DNA from 3 places in the Mesorhizobium sp. M8A.F.Ca.ET.161.01.1.1 genome. Region 3 is predicted to be linked to each of the others. Evidence: riboswitches for the same ligand, from Rfam matches in the RefSeq annotation. Region 3 holds a riboswitch; each other region holds the start of a gene.

Region 1 (4,996 bases), on a different contig from region 3:
TCGGCACGGATGTCGTGGGAAATGCGCATGGAGCAGAATTTCGGCCCGCACATCGAACAGAAATGTGCCAGCTTGTGCGCCTCCTTGGGCAAGGTCTGGTCGTGGAAGGACCGTGCGGTTTCGGGGTCGAGCGACAGGTTGAACTGGTCCTCCCAGCGGAACTCGAAGCGCGCGCGCGAAAGGGCATCATCCCTGGTTTTCGCTGCCGGATGGCCCTTCGCCAGATCGGCTGCATGGGCGGCTATCTTGTAAGTGATCACCCCAATCTTGACGTCGTTGCGGTCGGGAAGGCCGAGATGCTCTTTCGGCGTGACGTAGCAAAGCATTGCGGTGCCGAACCAGCCTATCATGGCGGCACCTATCCCTGAGGTGATGTGGTCATAGCCCGGCGCGATGTCGGTCGTCAGCGGCCCCAACGTGTAGAACGGCGCCTCACCGCACACTGCGAGCTGCTTGTCCATGTTCTGCCTGATCTTGTGCATGGGGACATGGCCCGGGCCTTCGATCATCACCTGGCAGTCCTTTGCCCAGGCAATCTTGGTGAGTTCTCCAAGTGTTTCCAGTTCGGCGAATTGCGCCGCGTCGTTCGCATCGGCGATTGAACCGGGACGAAGGCCGTCGCCGAGCGAGAAGGAAACGTCATAGGCTCTGGCGATGTCGCAGATCTCCTCGAAATGCTCGTAGAGGAAGCTCTCCCGGTGATGGTGCAGGCACCATTTGGCCATGATCGAGCCGCCGCGCGAGACGATGCCCGTGACCCGGTCGACGGTCAGCGGTATGTAGTGCAGCCGCACGCCGGCGTGGATGGTGAAATAGTCGACGCCTTGCTCGGCCTGCTCGATCAGCGTGTCGCGATAGACCTCCCAGTTGAGGTCCTCGGCGATGCCGCCGACCTTTTCGAGCGCCTGATAGAGCGGCACCGTGCCGATCGGCACCGGTGCATTGCGCACGATCCAGTCGCGGATGTTGTGGATGTTGCGGCCGGTCGACAGGTCCATCACCGTATCGGCGCCCCAGCGGATCGCCCACACCATCTTTTCGACCTCTTCGGCCATCGACGATGTGACAGCCGAGTTACCGATGTTGGCGTTGATCTTCACCAGGAAATTTCGCCCGATGATCATCGGTTCGCTCTCGGGATGATTGATGTTGGCGGGAATGATTGCGCGTCCGCGCGCCACCTCGTCGCGCACGAATTCGGGTGTGACGAAATCTGGGATCGCCGCGCCGAAGGCTTCGCCGTCGCGTTGCAGCTTGCCGCGCATCACCTCGCGGCCGAGATTCTCGCGGATGGCTACGAACTCCATTTCTGGCGTGATGATGCCGGCGCGCGCATAGGCAAGTTGGGTCACCGCCTTGCCCTGCTTGGCCTTGAGCGGCCGATTGCGTATCGGAAATTCCGGTGTCAGGCGCTCGCCGGTGGCGAATCCATTGTCTTCCGGCCGGACGTGGCGGCCGTCATAGGCTTCGACATCGCAACGCGCCGTGACCCATTCGTGGCGAAGCCGGGCAAGGCCTTTTTCGATGCTGGTTTGGACTGATGGATCGGTGTAGGGGCCGGACGGATCGTAGACGGTGACGGGCGGTTCGCCGGCCGTCGGATGGACGGAAATCTCGCGCATCGGCACCCTGATCTGCGGGTAGAGGACGCCGGGCTTGTGGATTTTCCGCGAGGCGGGCAGTGGTCCCGTCGACACGGCGGGGGTGAGGGCATTCATCGTGAGGCTCCTTTGCTCATGCATTGGAGACCCAGTTCTGTGCCGGAAGGATGAAAAGACGCTTCTGTAGACCTGCTGCAGCAGGACCTCGGGCGTAAACTCCCGCAAAGCGCTTGCACCGTCCCTACGCCAGTATGAACTGGATCAGGTTCAACGGGTCACTGCGCCGCGAAAGCCAGCAGTATCTCAGCCCCTTACCGGGACTCCCCTGGTGAATGCCTCAAGTTGAATGGGCCGGTGCTGCTTTGTCAAGCGCCTTCGGGCGCCTTCGGGCGCCTTCGGCCGGTGGCGACGTCCGGCGGCCGGCCGAGCGGAGAGCTCGCGCATGCATCGGGGACAAGTCACGCCCCGTAGACCAGGGCTGGAATGGCCAAAGTCTCATTCGCTTCGTGAAGGATGGAAAAACTGTATCGGCCATGTGCGTCGAGATCGACCGAGTAGCTCAGGCGGTCACGGATGTGGTTATCCTGGTCGAAGGCGACGATTTGCGGCTTCAGCGAGGTGATTTGCACCACGTCCAGGTAGATGGAGTTGCAGATATGATCTGGTCGTCGGGCTGGCAGGTGCAAGCGGCCGCTCTATTCAGGATGCGGCATCGGCGGCGTTCCCGATACCAATGATATCTTGCGGGCAACTTATGCAATCACCGGCTTCGTAAAACCCGACGGCGGCGGCCGTGTCCTGGCGCTGAGGATGTGCCGCTGTTCCAGCAGAGAAATCGCGTGGGCGCGGAGTTTTCGCTCTGCGAGGAAGAGTTGACGCAATCGTTTAGCTTGCTTGCAGTTCGTAGAGACCCGCCTTTGAAAGCAACTAAGCTATTGCATTGATATGTTGGTGCGCGATCGATCGCTACATAGCCGGCCGCCATTATCCGAGTATTGATCCGCCGGTGTTCGTGTTGCCGTATATGGCAATCCCTGCGAGATCGTCGCGGCCGGATCGGCCGCACCCTCTAGTCATAAAAGGGGAAGCGACCGAGAATTCCGCTGCCGAAAACTTCTCTGGCTTGGCTATGCATGCGGTAGATGAGATCGCCGCCTACCGCGACCTGGTCGAGGAAGGCATCGACGCCCAGTTCGGACAGCCTGGTTATCGCAATGCGTTAGCGGCTCAGACTTGCGGTCTCGAGAGCGGCCTTTGGGGGTCACCTCTTTTTTGTTTCAGAGGTTGGAAGACGGCTGCTCGTTACCCAATAGAAATGGCGACTACGGAACGCGATCGATCGCGGCCATCAGGAAACACCTGTCTTCGGCTCAACCTCGACATGGCGTCCGATCGACCGCAGATATACAGCTATCTCGTCCATGAGATGATCGCGTTCGCCGTAGATCTCAGCAATCCTGCGCAGCTGTGGCTCGACGGACCTCCGTTGCGCCGGCGTCAAATCAGCATCGCCAAAGACATATCCCAAGTTGCCAATCGCGCAAATGTTGCAGCCGGCCTCCACAACTGCTTGCACGAATGCCGGAATGTCTTTTTCTTGCATAGTCTTCATGTCGAACCTCTCGTGAATGGCGTGCTTGCGCGCCCATGCTGCCTTTTCAGCGTGTCCTCTGGGCGGCGCAAGCCTTGAGCGTAATTGTGCCGGGCAACCTCGACTATCCCGTCTGCCACGCTCTTTAGAGTCGGTGGGGTCTGGTGATTGCAGGCTGGGCCACTCAAAAGCCTGCAAGAAGAAAGTCATGGCGACCATTGCTCAAGATCGCGAGGGTGCGTGCAAGACCTTCCGTTGGCAGTCATGCACGCTCACCCAGCAACTGGGTATTGAGCAACTGGGTCTCACGTCGCGGGTCTCGTGTGCTTCACAGCCGAAAATAAGGTACCACCGTGGCTATTCTCAAGTGCAGGCTACCTCTTCAGGACACGGCGGAGTGCCTTCCGACGCACCCCTGGTGCAACGTGCGACCTAACGAGACACATCTCGTTCGCGTTCCCTCGACCTTTCTTCGTATTGCTGCTTGCCCTGCGATTTCAGGCCCTCTGCTAGCTTCTCGGCCGCTCTTTGGCCTGCAATGTCACTATTCAAGATCATATCCGACATCCCTGGATGGTCATAACCGTAATGCGCATGCAGTTTCCCTCACGAGCAGCGCCTATCCGTCGATTAGTTCGTCTTCCGGAACCCGAAGCCCTTTTTATCCGGCGTACCTATCCACCATTCAACCGGTATACCTTTCCCAACTTTGGCGGACCATTTACCTCAGGCATGATCATCTCGCGTGACATTTTTTTTTGGCGCCATCATCGCACGTGGCATTTTCTAAAAACCAAGACGTGTCAATTTGTAAAATCAAGGATGCGGCCGCGCCCGTTGCGAGGATTTGCAGGTAGCTCTTCAGCCCCAACACGATGTGTGAGGCGGCGGTGGAAAAGGCAACCGACGGCGTCGACGCGTCCTTTGATGATCGCAAGCGATATGCTTCGTCGCGAGCCCAGATTGCGGTCTCGGGCACAAGGCGAGATCACAGTTCTGCGATCTGTGGTAACGCGAGCCCGCAAAGCGCCGCTGCGGCCACCGCTTTTGGAATCTGGACGAGATTCGTCGTCGTCTGAGATCAGTTGATCGAGCAGTTCGCGCGCGCGGGACGCGCTTGCGGTGCAGTCTCTCCCGCGAGCTCGCCCGTGACCTTCTCATCGACGACATCCGAGAGCTGCGCGGACGGCCCTATGACCTCGTCGCTGTCGCCGGCGGCTGGAAGCACCTGACACGGCCGGCCTATGCCGATGCCATCCGCGCCTGCGGAAGCAGCGGGCGTGCCGTGGACCTGACGTGGTCGGACGTGCTGATGCTGATGTGCATCGGCACTTCCAGCCGATTACCCGCGCCGAATTGTCGTCGGTTTTCGGGAAGTAATCAGTCGCGACCTGATCGGCCATCTGCGGCACCGGCCTGATCGCGTCGAACCCGCGCAGTCCGACGCCCGGCGCTCCCTACACCTATGTGACGACAAAAGCGTCCTGCTCGAGTTCGGCCTCGACACGCTTCGCGATCTCCCGGACTGCGAGGCGCTCGAGGATGCCGGGCTGCTGAGCAGAGATGAGCTGCTTGCTGGTGAAATTATGCCAGAGTTGGCTAGTGGCCATGAGGATGCGGGTTTGGATACGGAGGAATAGCTTGGCGCTGCAGACGCTGTGGCCACCGGGCTTGCGAGTGCTTCCAGCTTTCCATAGCGAATCTAGCGCGCCCAAGGGCGTCCGAAATTTGTAGGCAAATTTCGGACATGGACACGGTCAGCGACGTCAAGCAGGCAGCGGTATGCGGCCTCTGCACCGCTGTC
Region 2 (4,996 bases), on a different contig from region 3:
TGTTCGAGCAGTGTCATTGGGCCGGAGCGGCGGTTCGATGCCAGCGCCCGCCGCGCCATTGTCAATGCCAACGAGAGCATCACCGAAAGCAGCGCCGAAAGGAAGCCGAGCACGGCGCTGGTGAGTGTCGCCTGCCGGACAGCGGTCTCGCCGGCCAGCCGGTCGAGATCGGCGCTCAATCCGGCGATCACGGTCGCCGCCATCGGTCCCGCGACGACCAGCAGCGCCAATCCGATGAGCAAGGCATTCAGTGTGGCTTCGGTGCCGTTGACGGAGAGATAGCGGCGCGGCGCGACCGGCAGGTTGGTGTCGCCGACGACATTGGCGCCGAGCCGCGTCAGCGCCAGCACCACGATGAAGGTCAAGGCGATCTGCAGCAATGTCAGCGCGACAGCCCTCGCGGGATCGAAATCGAAGCGCAAGGCCTGATAGATGCCGACTTCGAGCGTCGTCGCGGCCGGCCCGCCGCCAAGCGTCAGCACGATGGTGAAGGATGTGATGCAGAGCATGAAGACGAGCCCGGCGACGCCGGGCATGGCGGCGCGCAGTGTTGGCCATTCGATCAACCGGAACGCCGGCCGCGCCGCCATGCCGAGCTGGCTCGCCAGCCGCCACTGGTCGGAGGGGATGGTCTGCAGCGCCTCGAGGAACAGGCGGGTGGCCAGCGGCAGGTTGAAGAAGACATGGGCGACGAGAATGCCGGAGAGGCCGTAGATGCCCGGCCAGCCCTGGCCGCCAACCCAGTTGAACAGGCCGGCGAAATAGCCGGCACGGCCATAAAGCGCCAGAATGCCGAGCGCCGCGACGATCGCCGGCAGCGCCAACGGCACGGCGAAGAGCTGCAGAATGAAGGCGCGGCCGAAAAACCGTGGATGCCGCGACAGCGCCCGCGCCACGAACAGGGCCGGCCCGACGGAGAGCAGCGTTGACAGGGCCGCCTGCCAGAGTGTGAAGCGCACGACGCGCAACAGATAAGGGTCGAAGGCCGCCCAGGCGCCGGAGAGGTCGTGTGCGCCTTCGACAAGCAGCCCGGCAAACGCGCCGCCGATCAAGAGCGCGATCGCCGCCAGCGCTACGCTGCCGGCGGTAATGCGGGGATCAGACGCGGGTTGCACGAAAGGCCTTTAACGTGCGTCGCGTTCCTTCGCGCCCCCCTCTGTCCCGTCGGACATCTCCCCCACGAGGGGGGAGATTAGCAGCTCCGGCGCCCAGCTCATTCCTGCAATGTTGGCGATTGGCGAAATCGCCGATGACAGCCAATCTCCCCCCAAGCGGGGGAGATGTCCGGCAGGACAGAGGGGGGCGCCGTAGAGCATTCATCTTCGGATCATACAGCCAACTACTTGCTCATCACCGCCAGCCATTCATCCACCCAGGCCTTGCGGTTGGCCGCGACCTCGTCCGGGCTGAACAGCAGGGTCTTGGTCGGCTTGACCAGTTTGTCGAAGGCTGGGTTGAGCGGCTTGTCGGTCTTGCCGGCCGGGAACATCCAGTTGGTCTCGGGGATGGCGTCCTGGAATTTCGGTCCGGTCATGAAGGCCATGAATTTTTCCGCCAGCGGGTTCTTGGCTCCGGTCGTGGTGATGCCGGCGACCTCGATCTGCAGATACTCGCCCTCTTCGAAAGACGCCGCCTGGTAACGCTCGGTGTTCTCGGCGACCATATGGTAGGCCGGGGAGGTGGTGTAGGAAAGCACCATCGGCGCCTCGCCCTTGGTGAACAGGCCATAGGCCTCGCTCCAGCCCGGCGTCACGGTCAGCACCTTGGTCTTGAGCTTGGCCCAGGCCTCCGGCGCCTTATCGCCATAGACCGACTTCACCCAGAGCAGCAGGCCGAGACCGGGCGTCGAGGTGCGCGGGTCCTGGATGACGATCTTGTCGTCGGCGCTGCCCTCGACCAGCTCCTTCAAGCTTTTCGGCGGCGACTTCAGCTTTTGCGTATCGTAGACGACGGCGAAATAGCCGTAGTCGAAGGGAACAAAAGTATCGTCGCTCCAGCCGCCCGGCACGTTGACATCGCTCACCGCGCCATGCGGCGCGAACAGGCCGGAGGCCTTGGCATCGGCGGTGAGATTGGTGTCGAGGCCGAGCACGATGTCGGCCTTGGTCGAAGCGCCTTCCAGCTTGACGCGGTTGAGCAGCGCCACGCCGTCGGCGACCGAGACGAACTCGACATCGCAGCCGCATTCGGCCTCGAATTCCTTCTTCACCACGGGGCCTGGACCCCAGTCGGCAGTGAAGCTCTCATAGGTGTAGACCGTGAGCTTGTCCTTGGCCAAGGCCGGCCCGGACAGCGTCACCGCCGTGGCTGCGATGAGAGAATATAAAAACGTGCGCATCGGCGCCTCCTTCGTTTGCGTTGAAAGGAATTGAGGCGTCGGACTGTCCGAAACGTCTAATCCCTCCGCCGGTACAAACCGGATCAGGTTCAGCGGGTTGGCGAGACTGCCTCTCAGCCGGCCCGCGAAATTCGCGTCCGGCACCCCGTTAGAGCGTTTCGACACATAGGCCCGGCGGGTGGGACACGCAAGTGGGAGTTTGCCGCCTTCCGTTTCCCGTGCCGGGCTGGTAAGGCGACGGGATATGAGCACATTCACCATCCTGCTTGGCGGCGATCTCCTCCGCACGCCCCGGCTCGACCGCCAGGTCGAAGGCTCGCGCGTGATCGCCGCCGACGCCGGCATCGGTCATGCGCGGATGCTGGGCCTCGTGCCGGAATTGTGGGTCGGTGATTTCGATTCGGTTCCGGCCGATCTGCCCGCCCATCTCGCCGCCGTGCCCCAGCAAACCTTCCCGACGGAAAAGGACAAGACCGACGGCGAACTGGCAATCGCGGCCGCACTGGAGCGTGGAGCGACCCGCCTTGCGCTGGCGGGCGCCTTCGGCGGCAAGCGCGCCGATCACGCCTTTCTGCATCTGGCGCTTGGCCTGCGGCTGGCCGAGGCCGGAACGGATGTGCTTTTGACCAGCGGCGCCCAGGAGGGTGTCCCCTTGCTCAACGGCAGGGCCAGCTTCGATTATGCCGACGGCACGCTATTTTCTATTCTCGGCTTTTCCGAACTCTCCGGCCTGACCGTCACCGGCGCCAAATGGCCGCTCGACAAGGTCGAGGTGGCTTTCGGATCGTCGCTGACCATTTCCAACGAGGTCAAGGGCCGCCTCGACATCGCGCTCGGCCACGGCCGCGCGCTGCTGCTCGCCCATCCCTATCCATTGCCCGAAAGCTGACATGGCCCCGCCCCTTCTCAATCTCGACGGGATAAGACTGACTTTTGGCGGCACGCCGCTGCTCGATGGCGCCGCCCTGACCGCGTCGACCGGCGACAAGATCGCGCTGGTCGGCCGCAACGGGTCCGGCAAGTCGACGCTGCTCAAGATCGCCGCCGGCCTGATCGAACCGCAGGACGGCGAGGTGTTCCGCCAGCCTTCGGCAACGGTGCGTTACCTGCCCCAGATGCCCGACATGGACGGCTTTGCCAATGTGCGGGCCTATGTCGAGGCCGGACTCGGCCCGGCCGACGATCCCTACCGCGCCAGCTATCTGATGGAGCATCTCGGCCTGTCAGGCGAGGAGCGGCCGGCAGACCTGTCCGGCGGCGAGGCCAGGCGCGCCGCCCTTGCCCGCGTCATGGCGCCGGAGCCCGACATCCTGCTTCTTGATGAGCCGACTAACCATCTTGATCTGTCGGTGATCGAATGGCTGGAAGAGGAACTCGTCCGGACTTCCTCGGCGCTCATCGTGATCTCGCACGACCGCCGCTTCCTCGAGCGTGTGTCGCGTGCCACCGTCTGGCTCGACCGTGGCCAGACCCGCCGGTTGGACAAGGGCTTTGGCCATTTCGAGGAATGGCGCGACCTCGTGCTGGAGGAGGAAGAGCGCGAGCAGCACAAGCTCGGCCGCCAGATCGTGCGCGAGGAGCACTGGCTGCGCTACGGCGTGACGGCACGGCGCAAGCGCAACATGCGACGTCTCGGCGAACTGCAGACCATGCGCCAGCGCTTTCGCGGCCATCGCGGCGCCGAGGGCACCGCGACAATGGTGGCCAGCGACGCGGCCGAATCCGGCAAGCTGGTGATCGAGGCGAAAAACATAGAGAAGAGCTTTGGCGACCTCACCGTCGTCAAGGGGTTCTCGACCCGCATCCAGCGCGGTGACCGCGTCGGCCTCGTCGGACCGAACGGCGCCGGCAAGACGACGCTTCTGAAGATGCTGACCGGCGAATTGGCGCCGGACGCTGGTTCGATACGGCTCGGCACGAATCTGGAGATCGCCACGCTCGACCAGAAGCGCGAGGCGGTCGACCCGCAGGAGACGCTGGCGCAATATCTCACCGACGGGCGCGGCGAGAACCTGGTCATCAATGGCGAGCAGCGCCATGTCGTCTCCTACATGAAGGATTTTCTGTTCAAGCCGGAGCAGGCGCGCACGCCGGTGCGCGAGCTGTCCGGCGGCGAGCGAGCGCGGCTGATCCTGGCGCGCGTGCTGGCGCGCCCGGCGAACCTGCTGGTACTTGATGAGCCGACCAACGATCTCGACATGGAGACGCTGGAACTGCTGCAGGAACTGGTCGCCGGGTTCGCCGGCACCGTCATCCTGGTCAGCCACGATCGCGATTTCCTCGACCGCACCGTCACCAGCGTCATCGCGCCGGACGGTGGTGGCCGCTGGATTGAATATGCCGGCGGCTATTCCGACATGCTGGCGCAGCGCGGCGGCACCCGGCTCGACGACCGCAAGGCGCGCGCCAAGGCAGACGCCGGCGACGCGCCGACCACCAAGGCAGAACCTGCCGTAGCAAAAGGGCCGGCCAAAAAACTGTCGTTCAAGCAGAAGTTCGCGCTGGACTCCTTGCCCAAGAAGATCGAGGCCGTGACAGCGTCGATCTCGCGGCTGGAAAACAACATCTCCGACCCGGCCTATTACGAGCGCGACCCGGCCTCGTTCCAGAAGACCATCGCCGCCCTCGACAAGGAGCGCGCCACCTTGGCCGCATTGG
Region 3 (4,996 bases):
CGCTACAGTTTTCCCGGAATTGCCTTTTGAGGAGACGTTACATGACGACTTCGAGCGAACGTGCAGTGCTTGCCGGCGGCTGTTTCTGGGGCATGCAGGATCTGATCCGGCGCATGCCGGGCGTCCTCGCCACGCGTGTCGGCTACAGCGGCGGCGACGTGCCGAATGCCACCTATCGCAATCATGGCACGCATGCCGAAGCCATCGAGATCAGCTTCGATCCGGCGAAAATCAGCTTCCGCCAGCTTCTGGAATTCTTCTTCCAGATCCACGATCCGACGACGCGCAACCGCCAGGGCAACGATGTCGGCATGAGCTATCGCTCGGCAATCTACTACACCAGTGAGGAGCAGAAGCGTGTGGCGGAGGACACCATCGCCGATGTCGATGCCTCTGGCCTGTGGCCCGGCAAGGTTGTCACCGAGCTCGCTCCGGCGGGAGCGTTCTGGGAGGCCGAGCCCGAGCACCAGGATTATCTGGAGAAGTATCCGAACGGCTACACCTGCCATTTCGTCAGGCCAGGTTGGAAACTGCCGGTTCGTGAAAAGGCTGTTTCATAAGGCTCGCGGATCAGTCTTTGCGGCGGGTGGGTATAAGCGCCCGCCATTGCCGCAAGCCCTTATAATAGCGGCTGTTAACCACCGCCCGGCGGTTGACAGTGCGCGGCGTTGCTGACCAACTACGCGGGTTGATTGGTTTCAGGGGGAGCATGAGGAAGCTCTACGAGAAGCGTGTGTTGGTGAAGCGGGAAAGGCTCCCAAGTGTCGCCGCGGCAGGACCGCTTTCTCCCAAACCAGGCTGACGGCTCGGCCGGTCTTTTGGTAGTGACTGGACCGGTTCGTTACGGTGCTCGGATTGCCGGGCGATGTCTTGCCCCGCCGGATCTGAAAAGATGATTTCTTCCGAGCCTGTGGCCGGCGCCCGGCAGCTCAATGCAGTTTTCATCCTGGATGTTTCTGCTTACACCGGGCCCCTGCTTTCCGGGTGGGTCGAGGCGGGAAATCGTATTGGCGCGATCATCGTGCCTGGCTTTCAGCGCCCATCCAGAGGCTTCAGCATTGGCAATTTTCGACGCCGGCTGAGGCGCCAGCTTCTGCTCAGGCGCTATCTCGGCAACACGCCGGTAAAGTTGATCGAATTCGGCCGGCCTTACGACTGGGATGAGCTTGGCCGGCAATTGCCTGAGATCGCCGCGGATGTACTGATCTGCTACGCTTTCCCGACCTTGATCCCACAACAACTGCTCGGCCTCTTTCCCAAGGGCGGGCTTAATTTTCATCCGGCGCTGCTGCCCAACTACCGGGGTCCGCATCCTCTCCATCGCCTGGCCGCGGACGGCCAGCATGCCGTTCATGGCGGCGTGACATTGCACAAGATGTCCGCCAATTTCGATGACGGCGACATCCTCGGACAGGTGCCGTTCTGCGAAGCACACTGGGCAACGCGGCGGGATGTGGCCGACAGCGTGGCGACCGCGATGCGCGCGTTGGTGCGCGAGGTGGCGCCAGCCTATTGCAAGGATTTGGTGTCCGGGACGCGGCAGCCAACCGGTGATTTCGTCTGGGCGCGACTTGAGCGGGACCACATGGCGATTTCATCCGACATGTCGATCGAGCACGTTGCCCGATTGTGGCACGTCCTGGGCGGTAATCCCGGTATCTATCTGGACGTTGCCGGCCGCGAGGTCCGGTTGGCCTTTCAGATCGCGCGACTGGGTCCGGCAACTGGAAAGAGGCCGGTCAGGCGATGGGGGAGGGTGGAGTTCGATCTTGCCAATGGCCGGGTTCGATACCTCACCTATGGCCGCCTGCTCAAACGGTTGATGAAAATCCACGCCGCATTCGCACGGCCAAAAGCCGGAAAACCGTGCCCCGAAATAAGAGTGTTTGGCAAAGTAGCCAGCGAATCGGCGCCAGAGGTACCGCCGGCCGGTCGTGGCGGATAGTGAAGCCAATGCGCATGGCGGAACTTGCGTCCGCGCTTTTCCTGCTGCGAAAACTACTTACCGCAGTTCTTGTCGTTCACGGTCGGCGCGGTCGCCCTGCCATTGGCATCCGTCCGCGTGCTGGTCGGGCAATTCTGGTCCGCGTTGGAATTTCATGTCGCCCGGCGTGATGGTCGGGCTGTTGGCTGCGCCCGGATCGAGACAAATTTCCGGGCCGTCAACACCCGGTTGCGCCTGCGCTGGCGCAATGCTTTTGGCGCAGCTTGCTGAAAAAACAGCTTCCCCAACCGATCGAATGGTGCTTTAACGCCGCCATCCACAGGGGTGCTCCGTACGGTCGGGGCTGAGACGGGGGCGGCAAGCCCACAGACCCTAGAAGCTGATCTGGGTAATACCAGCGGAGCGAGGCGGGCGATGTTTTCAGGCGCACAGGTTTCCCTATATCCCATGGCCGACGATTTTGTCGGCGTCATCCTGGGTGCGCTCGGCGCGCTCGATCCGTATCGCGACAAGCTCAGGATCGAGACCGACGACATCTCGACCTTGCTGGTCGGGCCCCCCGAGGTGCTATTCCCGGCGCTGCGCGACCTTTTCGTGGCTGCGTCTGGCAGCGGTAAGCATTGCGTGCTGTCGGCGACCATTTCGCGTGGTTGCCCAGGTGAGCCGGACGATCCGATCTGCCGCTCCGACACGTTTGGCGGACCTGCCGGGCCACTCGGCCCGCGCAAGCAAGCCGCCATTTCCGCCGTGCGCGGCGCGCCCGCCACTGGGCAGCCAGCGGCGGCGCAGTTCTCGCTCTATGTGATGGGCACGGACGACCACATGGACGAGATCTATGGCTGCATCGATTTCCTGAAGCAGTCTGGCGTCTATGATCGCTCCAAGAATTTCTGCACCAAGCTGCGCGGCGATGCTGGCGCGATCTTCTCGGCGCTCGACGAAGCCTTCTGCCGCTTCGGACCGGGCGCCGGCCACGTAACCCTCGACGTCACGGTTTCGGCCAACAGTCCCACTGCCGTCTGAACCGTTCGCGCCGACGCGCGAACGCCGTCAAGGTCATCCTCTCGTGGCTTCATCGTCATTCAACCCGCGTCAGCTCGCGGGCTTCCTCGCCCAGGCAGCGCCGGCCGTGATATCGATCGGCCTGGTGCTCGTGGCGTGGGAACTCTACGCAAACCATTCCGGCATCAAGCCGACGGTTCTGCCGGCGCCCTCGCGCGTCTTCGAACAGGCGATGCTCAATCGTGACGCGCTGCTCGACAACGCCATTCCCACCATCCGCGCCACGCTGATCGGTTTTGCCTGCTCGCTCAGCGCCGCCTTCGCGCTGTCGATGCTGGTCGACTTCTTCCAGCCTTTGCGGCGCGCGCTGTTTCCTGTCTTCATAGTCAGCCAGACCTTGCCGCTGGTCGCCATCGCGCCATTGGTGGTGCTGTGGTTCGGTTTCGGGCTGACGCCCAAGATCATGCTGGTGGCACTGGTCACCTTCTTCCCGATGCTGGTGGCCCTGGTGCAGGGCTACGAGGCTACCGAGGTCGAGATCGGGCAGATGCTGCGCGCCATGGGAGCAGGGCGCTGGCGGGTCTTCATCCTGGCACGGTTGCCTTCGGCGCTGCCTTATTTCTTCGCTGGCCTCAGGATCTCCATCACCTATGCCGTCGTCGGCGCCATCTTCGCCGAATATGCGGGCGCGGCCAAAGGGCTGGGCATCTACATGCTCAACGCCAAAAACAATTTCCGTCCCGACCTGGTGCTCGCCGCCGTCGGCGTCAGCGCCGCCCTTACCCTCGTCCTGTTCGGGCTGACGGTGGTGCTGCAACGACTTGCCATGCCCTGGGAAAGAGCCGCTGGCAGGCGAGCCGCCCGAAAAGGCCCGCAAGCATGAGCCGGCTCGAATTGCGGCATATGCGCAAGGCCTTTGGCGGGCTCGAAGTGCTCGCCGACATTTCGCTGCGCGTGGATGCCAGCGAATTCGTCTCGATCCTTGGGCCTTCGGGTGCCGGCAAGTCGACGCTGTTCCAGCTTCTGACCGGCGCCGAGCATGGCGAGGGTGAGATGTTTTTCGACGGCGCGCCGCTCGACGATCATGGCAGGCATTTCGCCTTCATGCCGCAGCGGGACGCGCTGATGCCGTGGCGGCGCATCCTCGATAACACGACGCTCGGGCTCGAGGTGCAGGGCCTCGGCCGCAAGGCGGCGCGGACGCGTGTCGCGCCGCTGTTTGCCGAGTTTGGGCTTGCCGGCTTCGAGCGGCATTTTCCGGCGCAGCTTTCAGGCGGCATGCGGCAGCGCGCGGCGCTGCTGCGTACTGTCGTGCAGGAACGCGACATGTTGCTGCTCGACGAGCCGTTCGGCGCGCTCGATGCACTGACGCGCGCGGCCATGCAGCGCTGGCTCGAACAGATGTGGCGGCACCATCGATGGACGGCGTTGCTGATCACCCATGACGTGCGCGAAGCCGTGTTCCTGTCAGACCGCATCTATGTGCTGTCGGCCCGGCCTGCCCGTGTCGTGCGCGAGATCCAGGTGCCACTGCCGCGCCCGCGCGATCCGACCAGCGCCGCCACACGGCAGGCCGGGGCACTCGAGGCCGAGATCCTCGACATTCTGCTCAACCTCCAGCCAACCAAAGGACATGACCATGACTGACTTGACGCGAAGGCAGGCTCTGCTGCTCACCCTTGCCGCTAGCGTACCGCTGGCCACCGGATCGAGCCGCTCCTTCGCGGCAACGCAAAAAGTCACTGTCGCGCTGGACTGGACGGTCAACACCAACCACATCGGGCTGTTCGTCGCGCGCGAAAAGGGTTTTTATCGCGAGGCCGGTCTGGAGGTCGATATCGTGCCTTACAGCGACACCGGCGCCGGCACGCTTGTCGCCAACCGCGTCGCCGATTTCGGCATCAGCGGCACCATCAGCCTGTTCACCCAGAAGACCGCCGGCGCCGACTTGAAGGCCGTCTATGCCGTCGTGCAGTCCGAAACTGGTCGGCTGGTGTTCAATGCGGCGCGCAGCGAGATCAAGAGCCCGAAGGATCTGGATGGCCTGAC

What was found. Region 3 has a riboswitch for thiamine pyrophosphate ahead of EN804_RS10620 (YkoF family thiamine/hydroxymethylpyrimidine-binding protein). Riboswitches for the same ligand answer to the same signal wherever they lie in the genome.
Region 1: another riboswitch for thiamine pyrophosphate. It lies ahead of thiC (phosphomethylpyrimidine synthase ThiC); the one in region 3 lies ahead of EN804_RS10620 (YkoF family thiamine/hydroxymethylpyrimidine-binding protein).
Region 2: another riboswitch for thiamine pyrophosphate. It lies ahead of thiB (thiamine ABC transporter substrate binding subunit); the one in region 3 lies ahead of EN804_RS10620 (YkoF family thiamine/hydroxymethylpyrimidine-binding protein).

What each region holds. Positions count from the first base shown of each region.
Region 1 covers NZ_SRTD01000013.1:65,739-70,734, reverse strand. The annotation lists gene thiC (phosphomethylpyrimidine synthase ThiC) at 1-1,718, opposite strand, end outside; TPP riboswitch at 1,822-1,938, opposite strand; gene EN804_RS25970 (hypothetical protein) at 2,060-2,287, opposite strand; gene EN804_RS38855 (hypothetical protein) at 2,950-3,411, opposite strand; partial or broken gene EN804_RS38130 (SMC-Scp complex subunit ScpB) at 4,310-4,832, shown strand.
Region 2 covers NZ_SRTD01000005.1:64,113-69,108, reverse strand. The annotation lists gene thiP (thiamine/thiamine pyrophosphate ABC transporter permease) at 1-1,115, opposite strand, end outside; gene thiB (thiamine ABC transporter substrate binding subunit) at 1,340-2,338, opposite strand; TPP riboswitch at 2,382-2,496, opposite strand; gene EN804_RS14510 (thiamine diphosphokinase) at 2,583-3,227, shown strand; gene EN804_RS14505 (ABC-F family ATP-binding cassette domain-containing protein) at 3,229-4,996, shown strand, end outside.
Region 3 covers NZ_SRTD01000003.1:408,104-413,099, reverse strand. The annotation lists gene msrA (peptide-methionine (S)-S-oxide reductase MsrA) at 42-560, shown strand; gene EN804_RS10630 (formyltransferase family protein) at 866-1,945, shown strand; TPP riboswitch at 2,256-2,369, shown strand; gene EN804_RS10620 (YkoF family thiamine/hydroxymethylpyrimidine-binding protein) at 2,360-2,968, shown strand; gene EN804_RS10615 (ABC transporter permease) at 3,012-3,830, shown strand; gene EN804_RS10610 (ABC transporter ATP-binding protein) at 3,827-4,594, shown strand; gene EN804_RS10605 (ABC transporter substrate-binding protein) at 4,587-4,996, shown strand, end outside.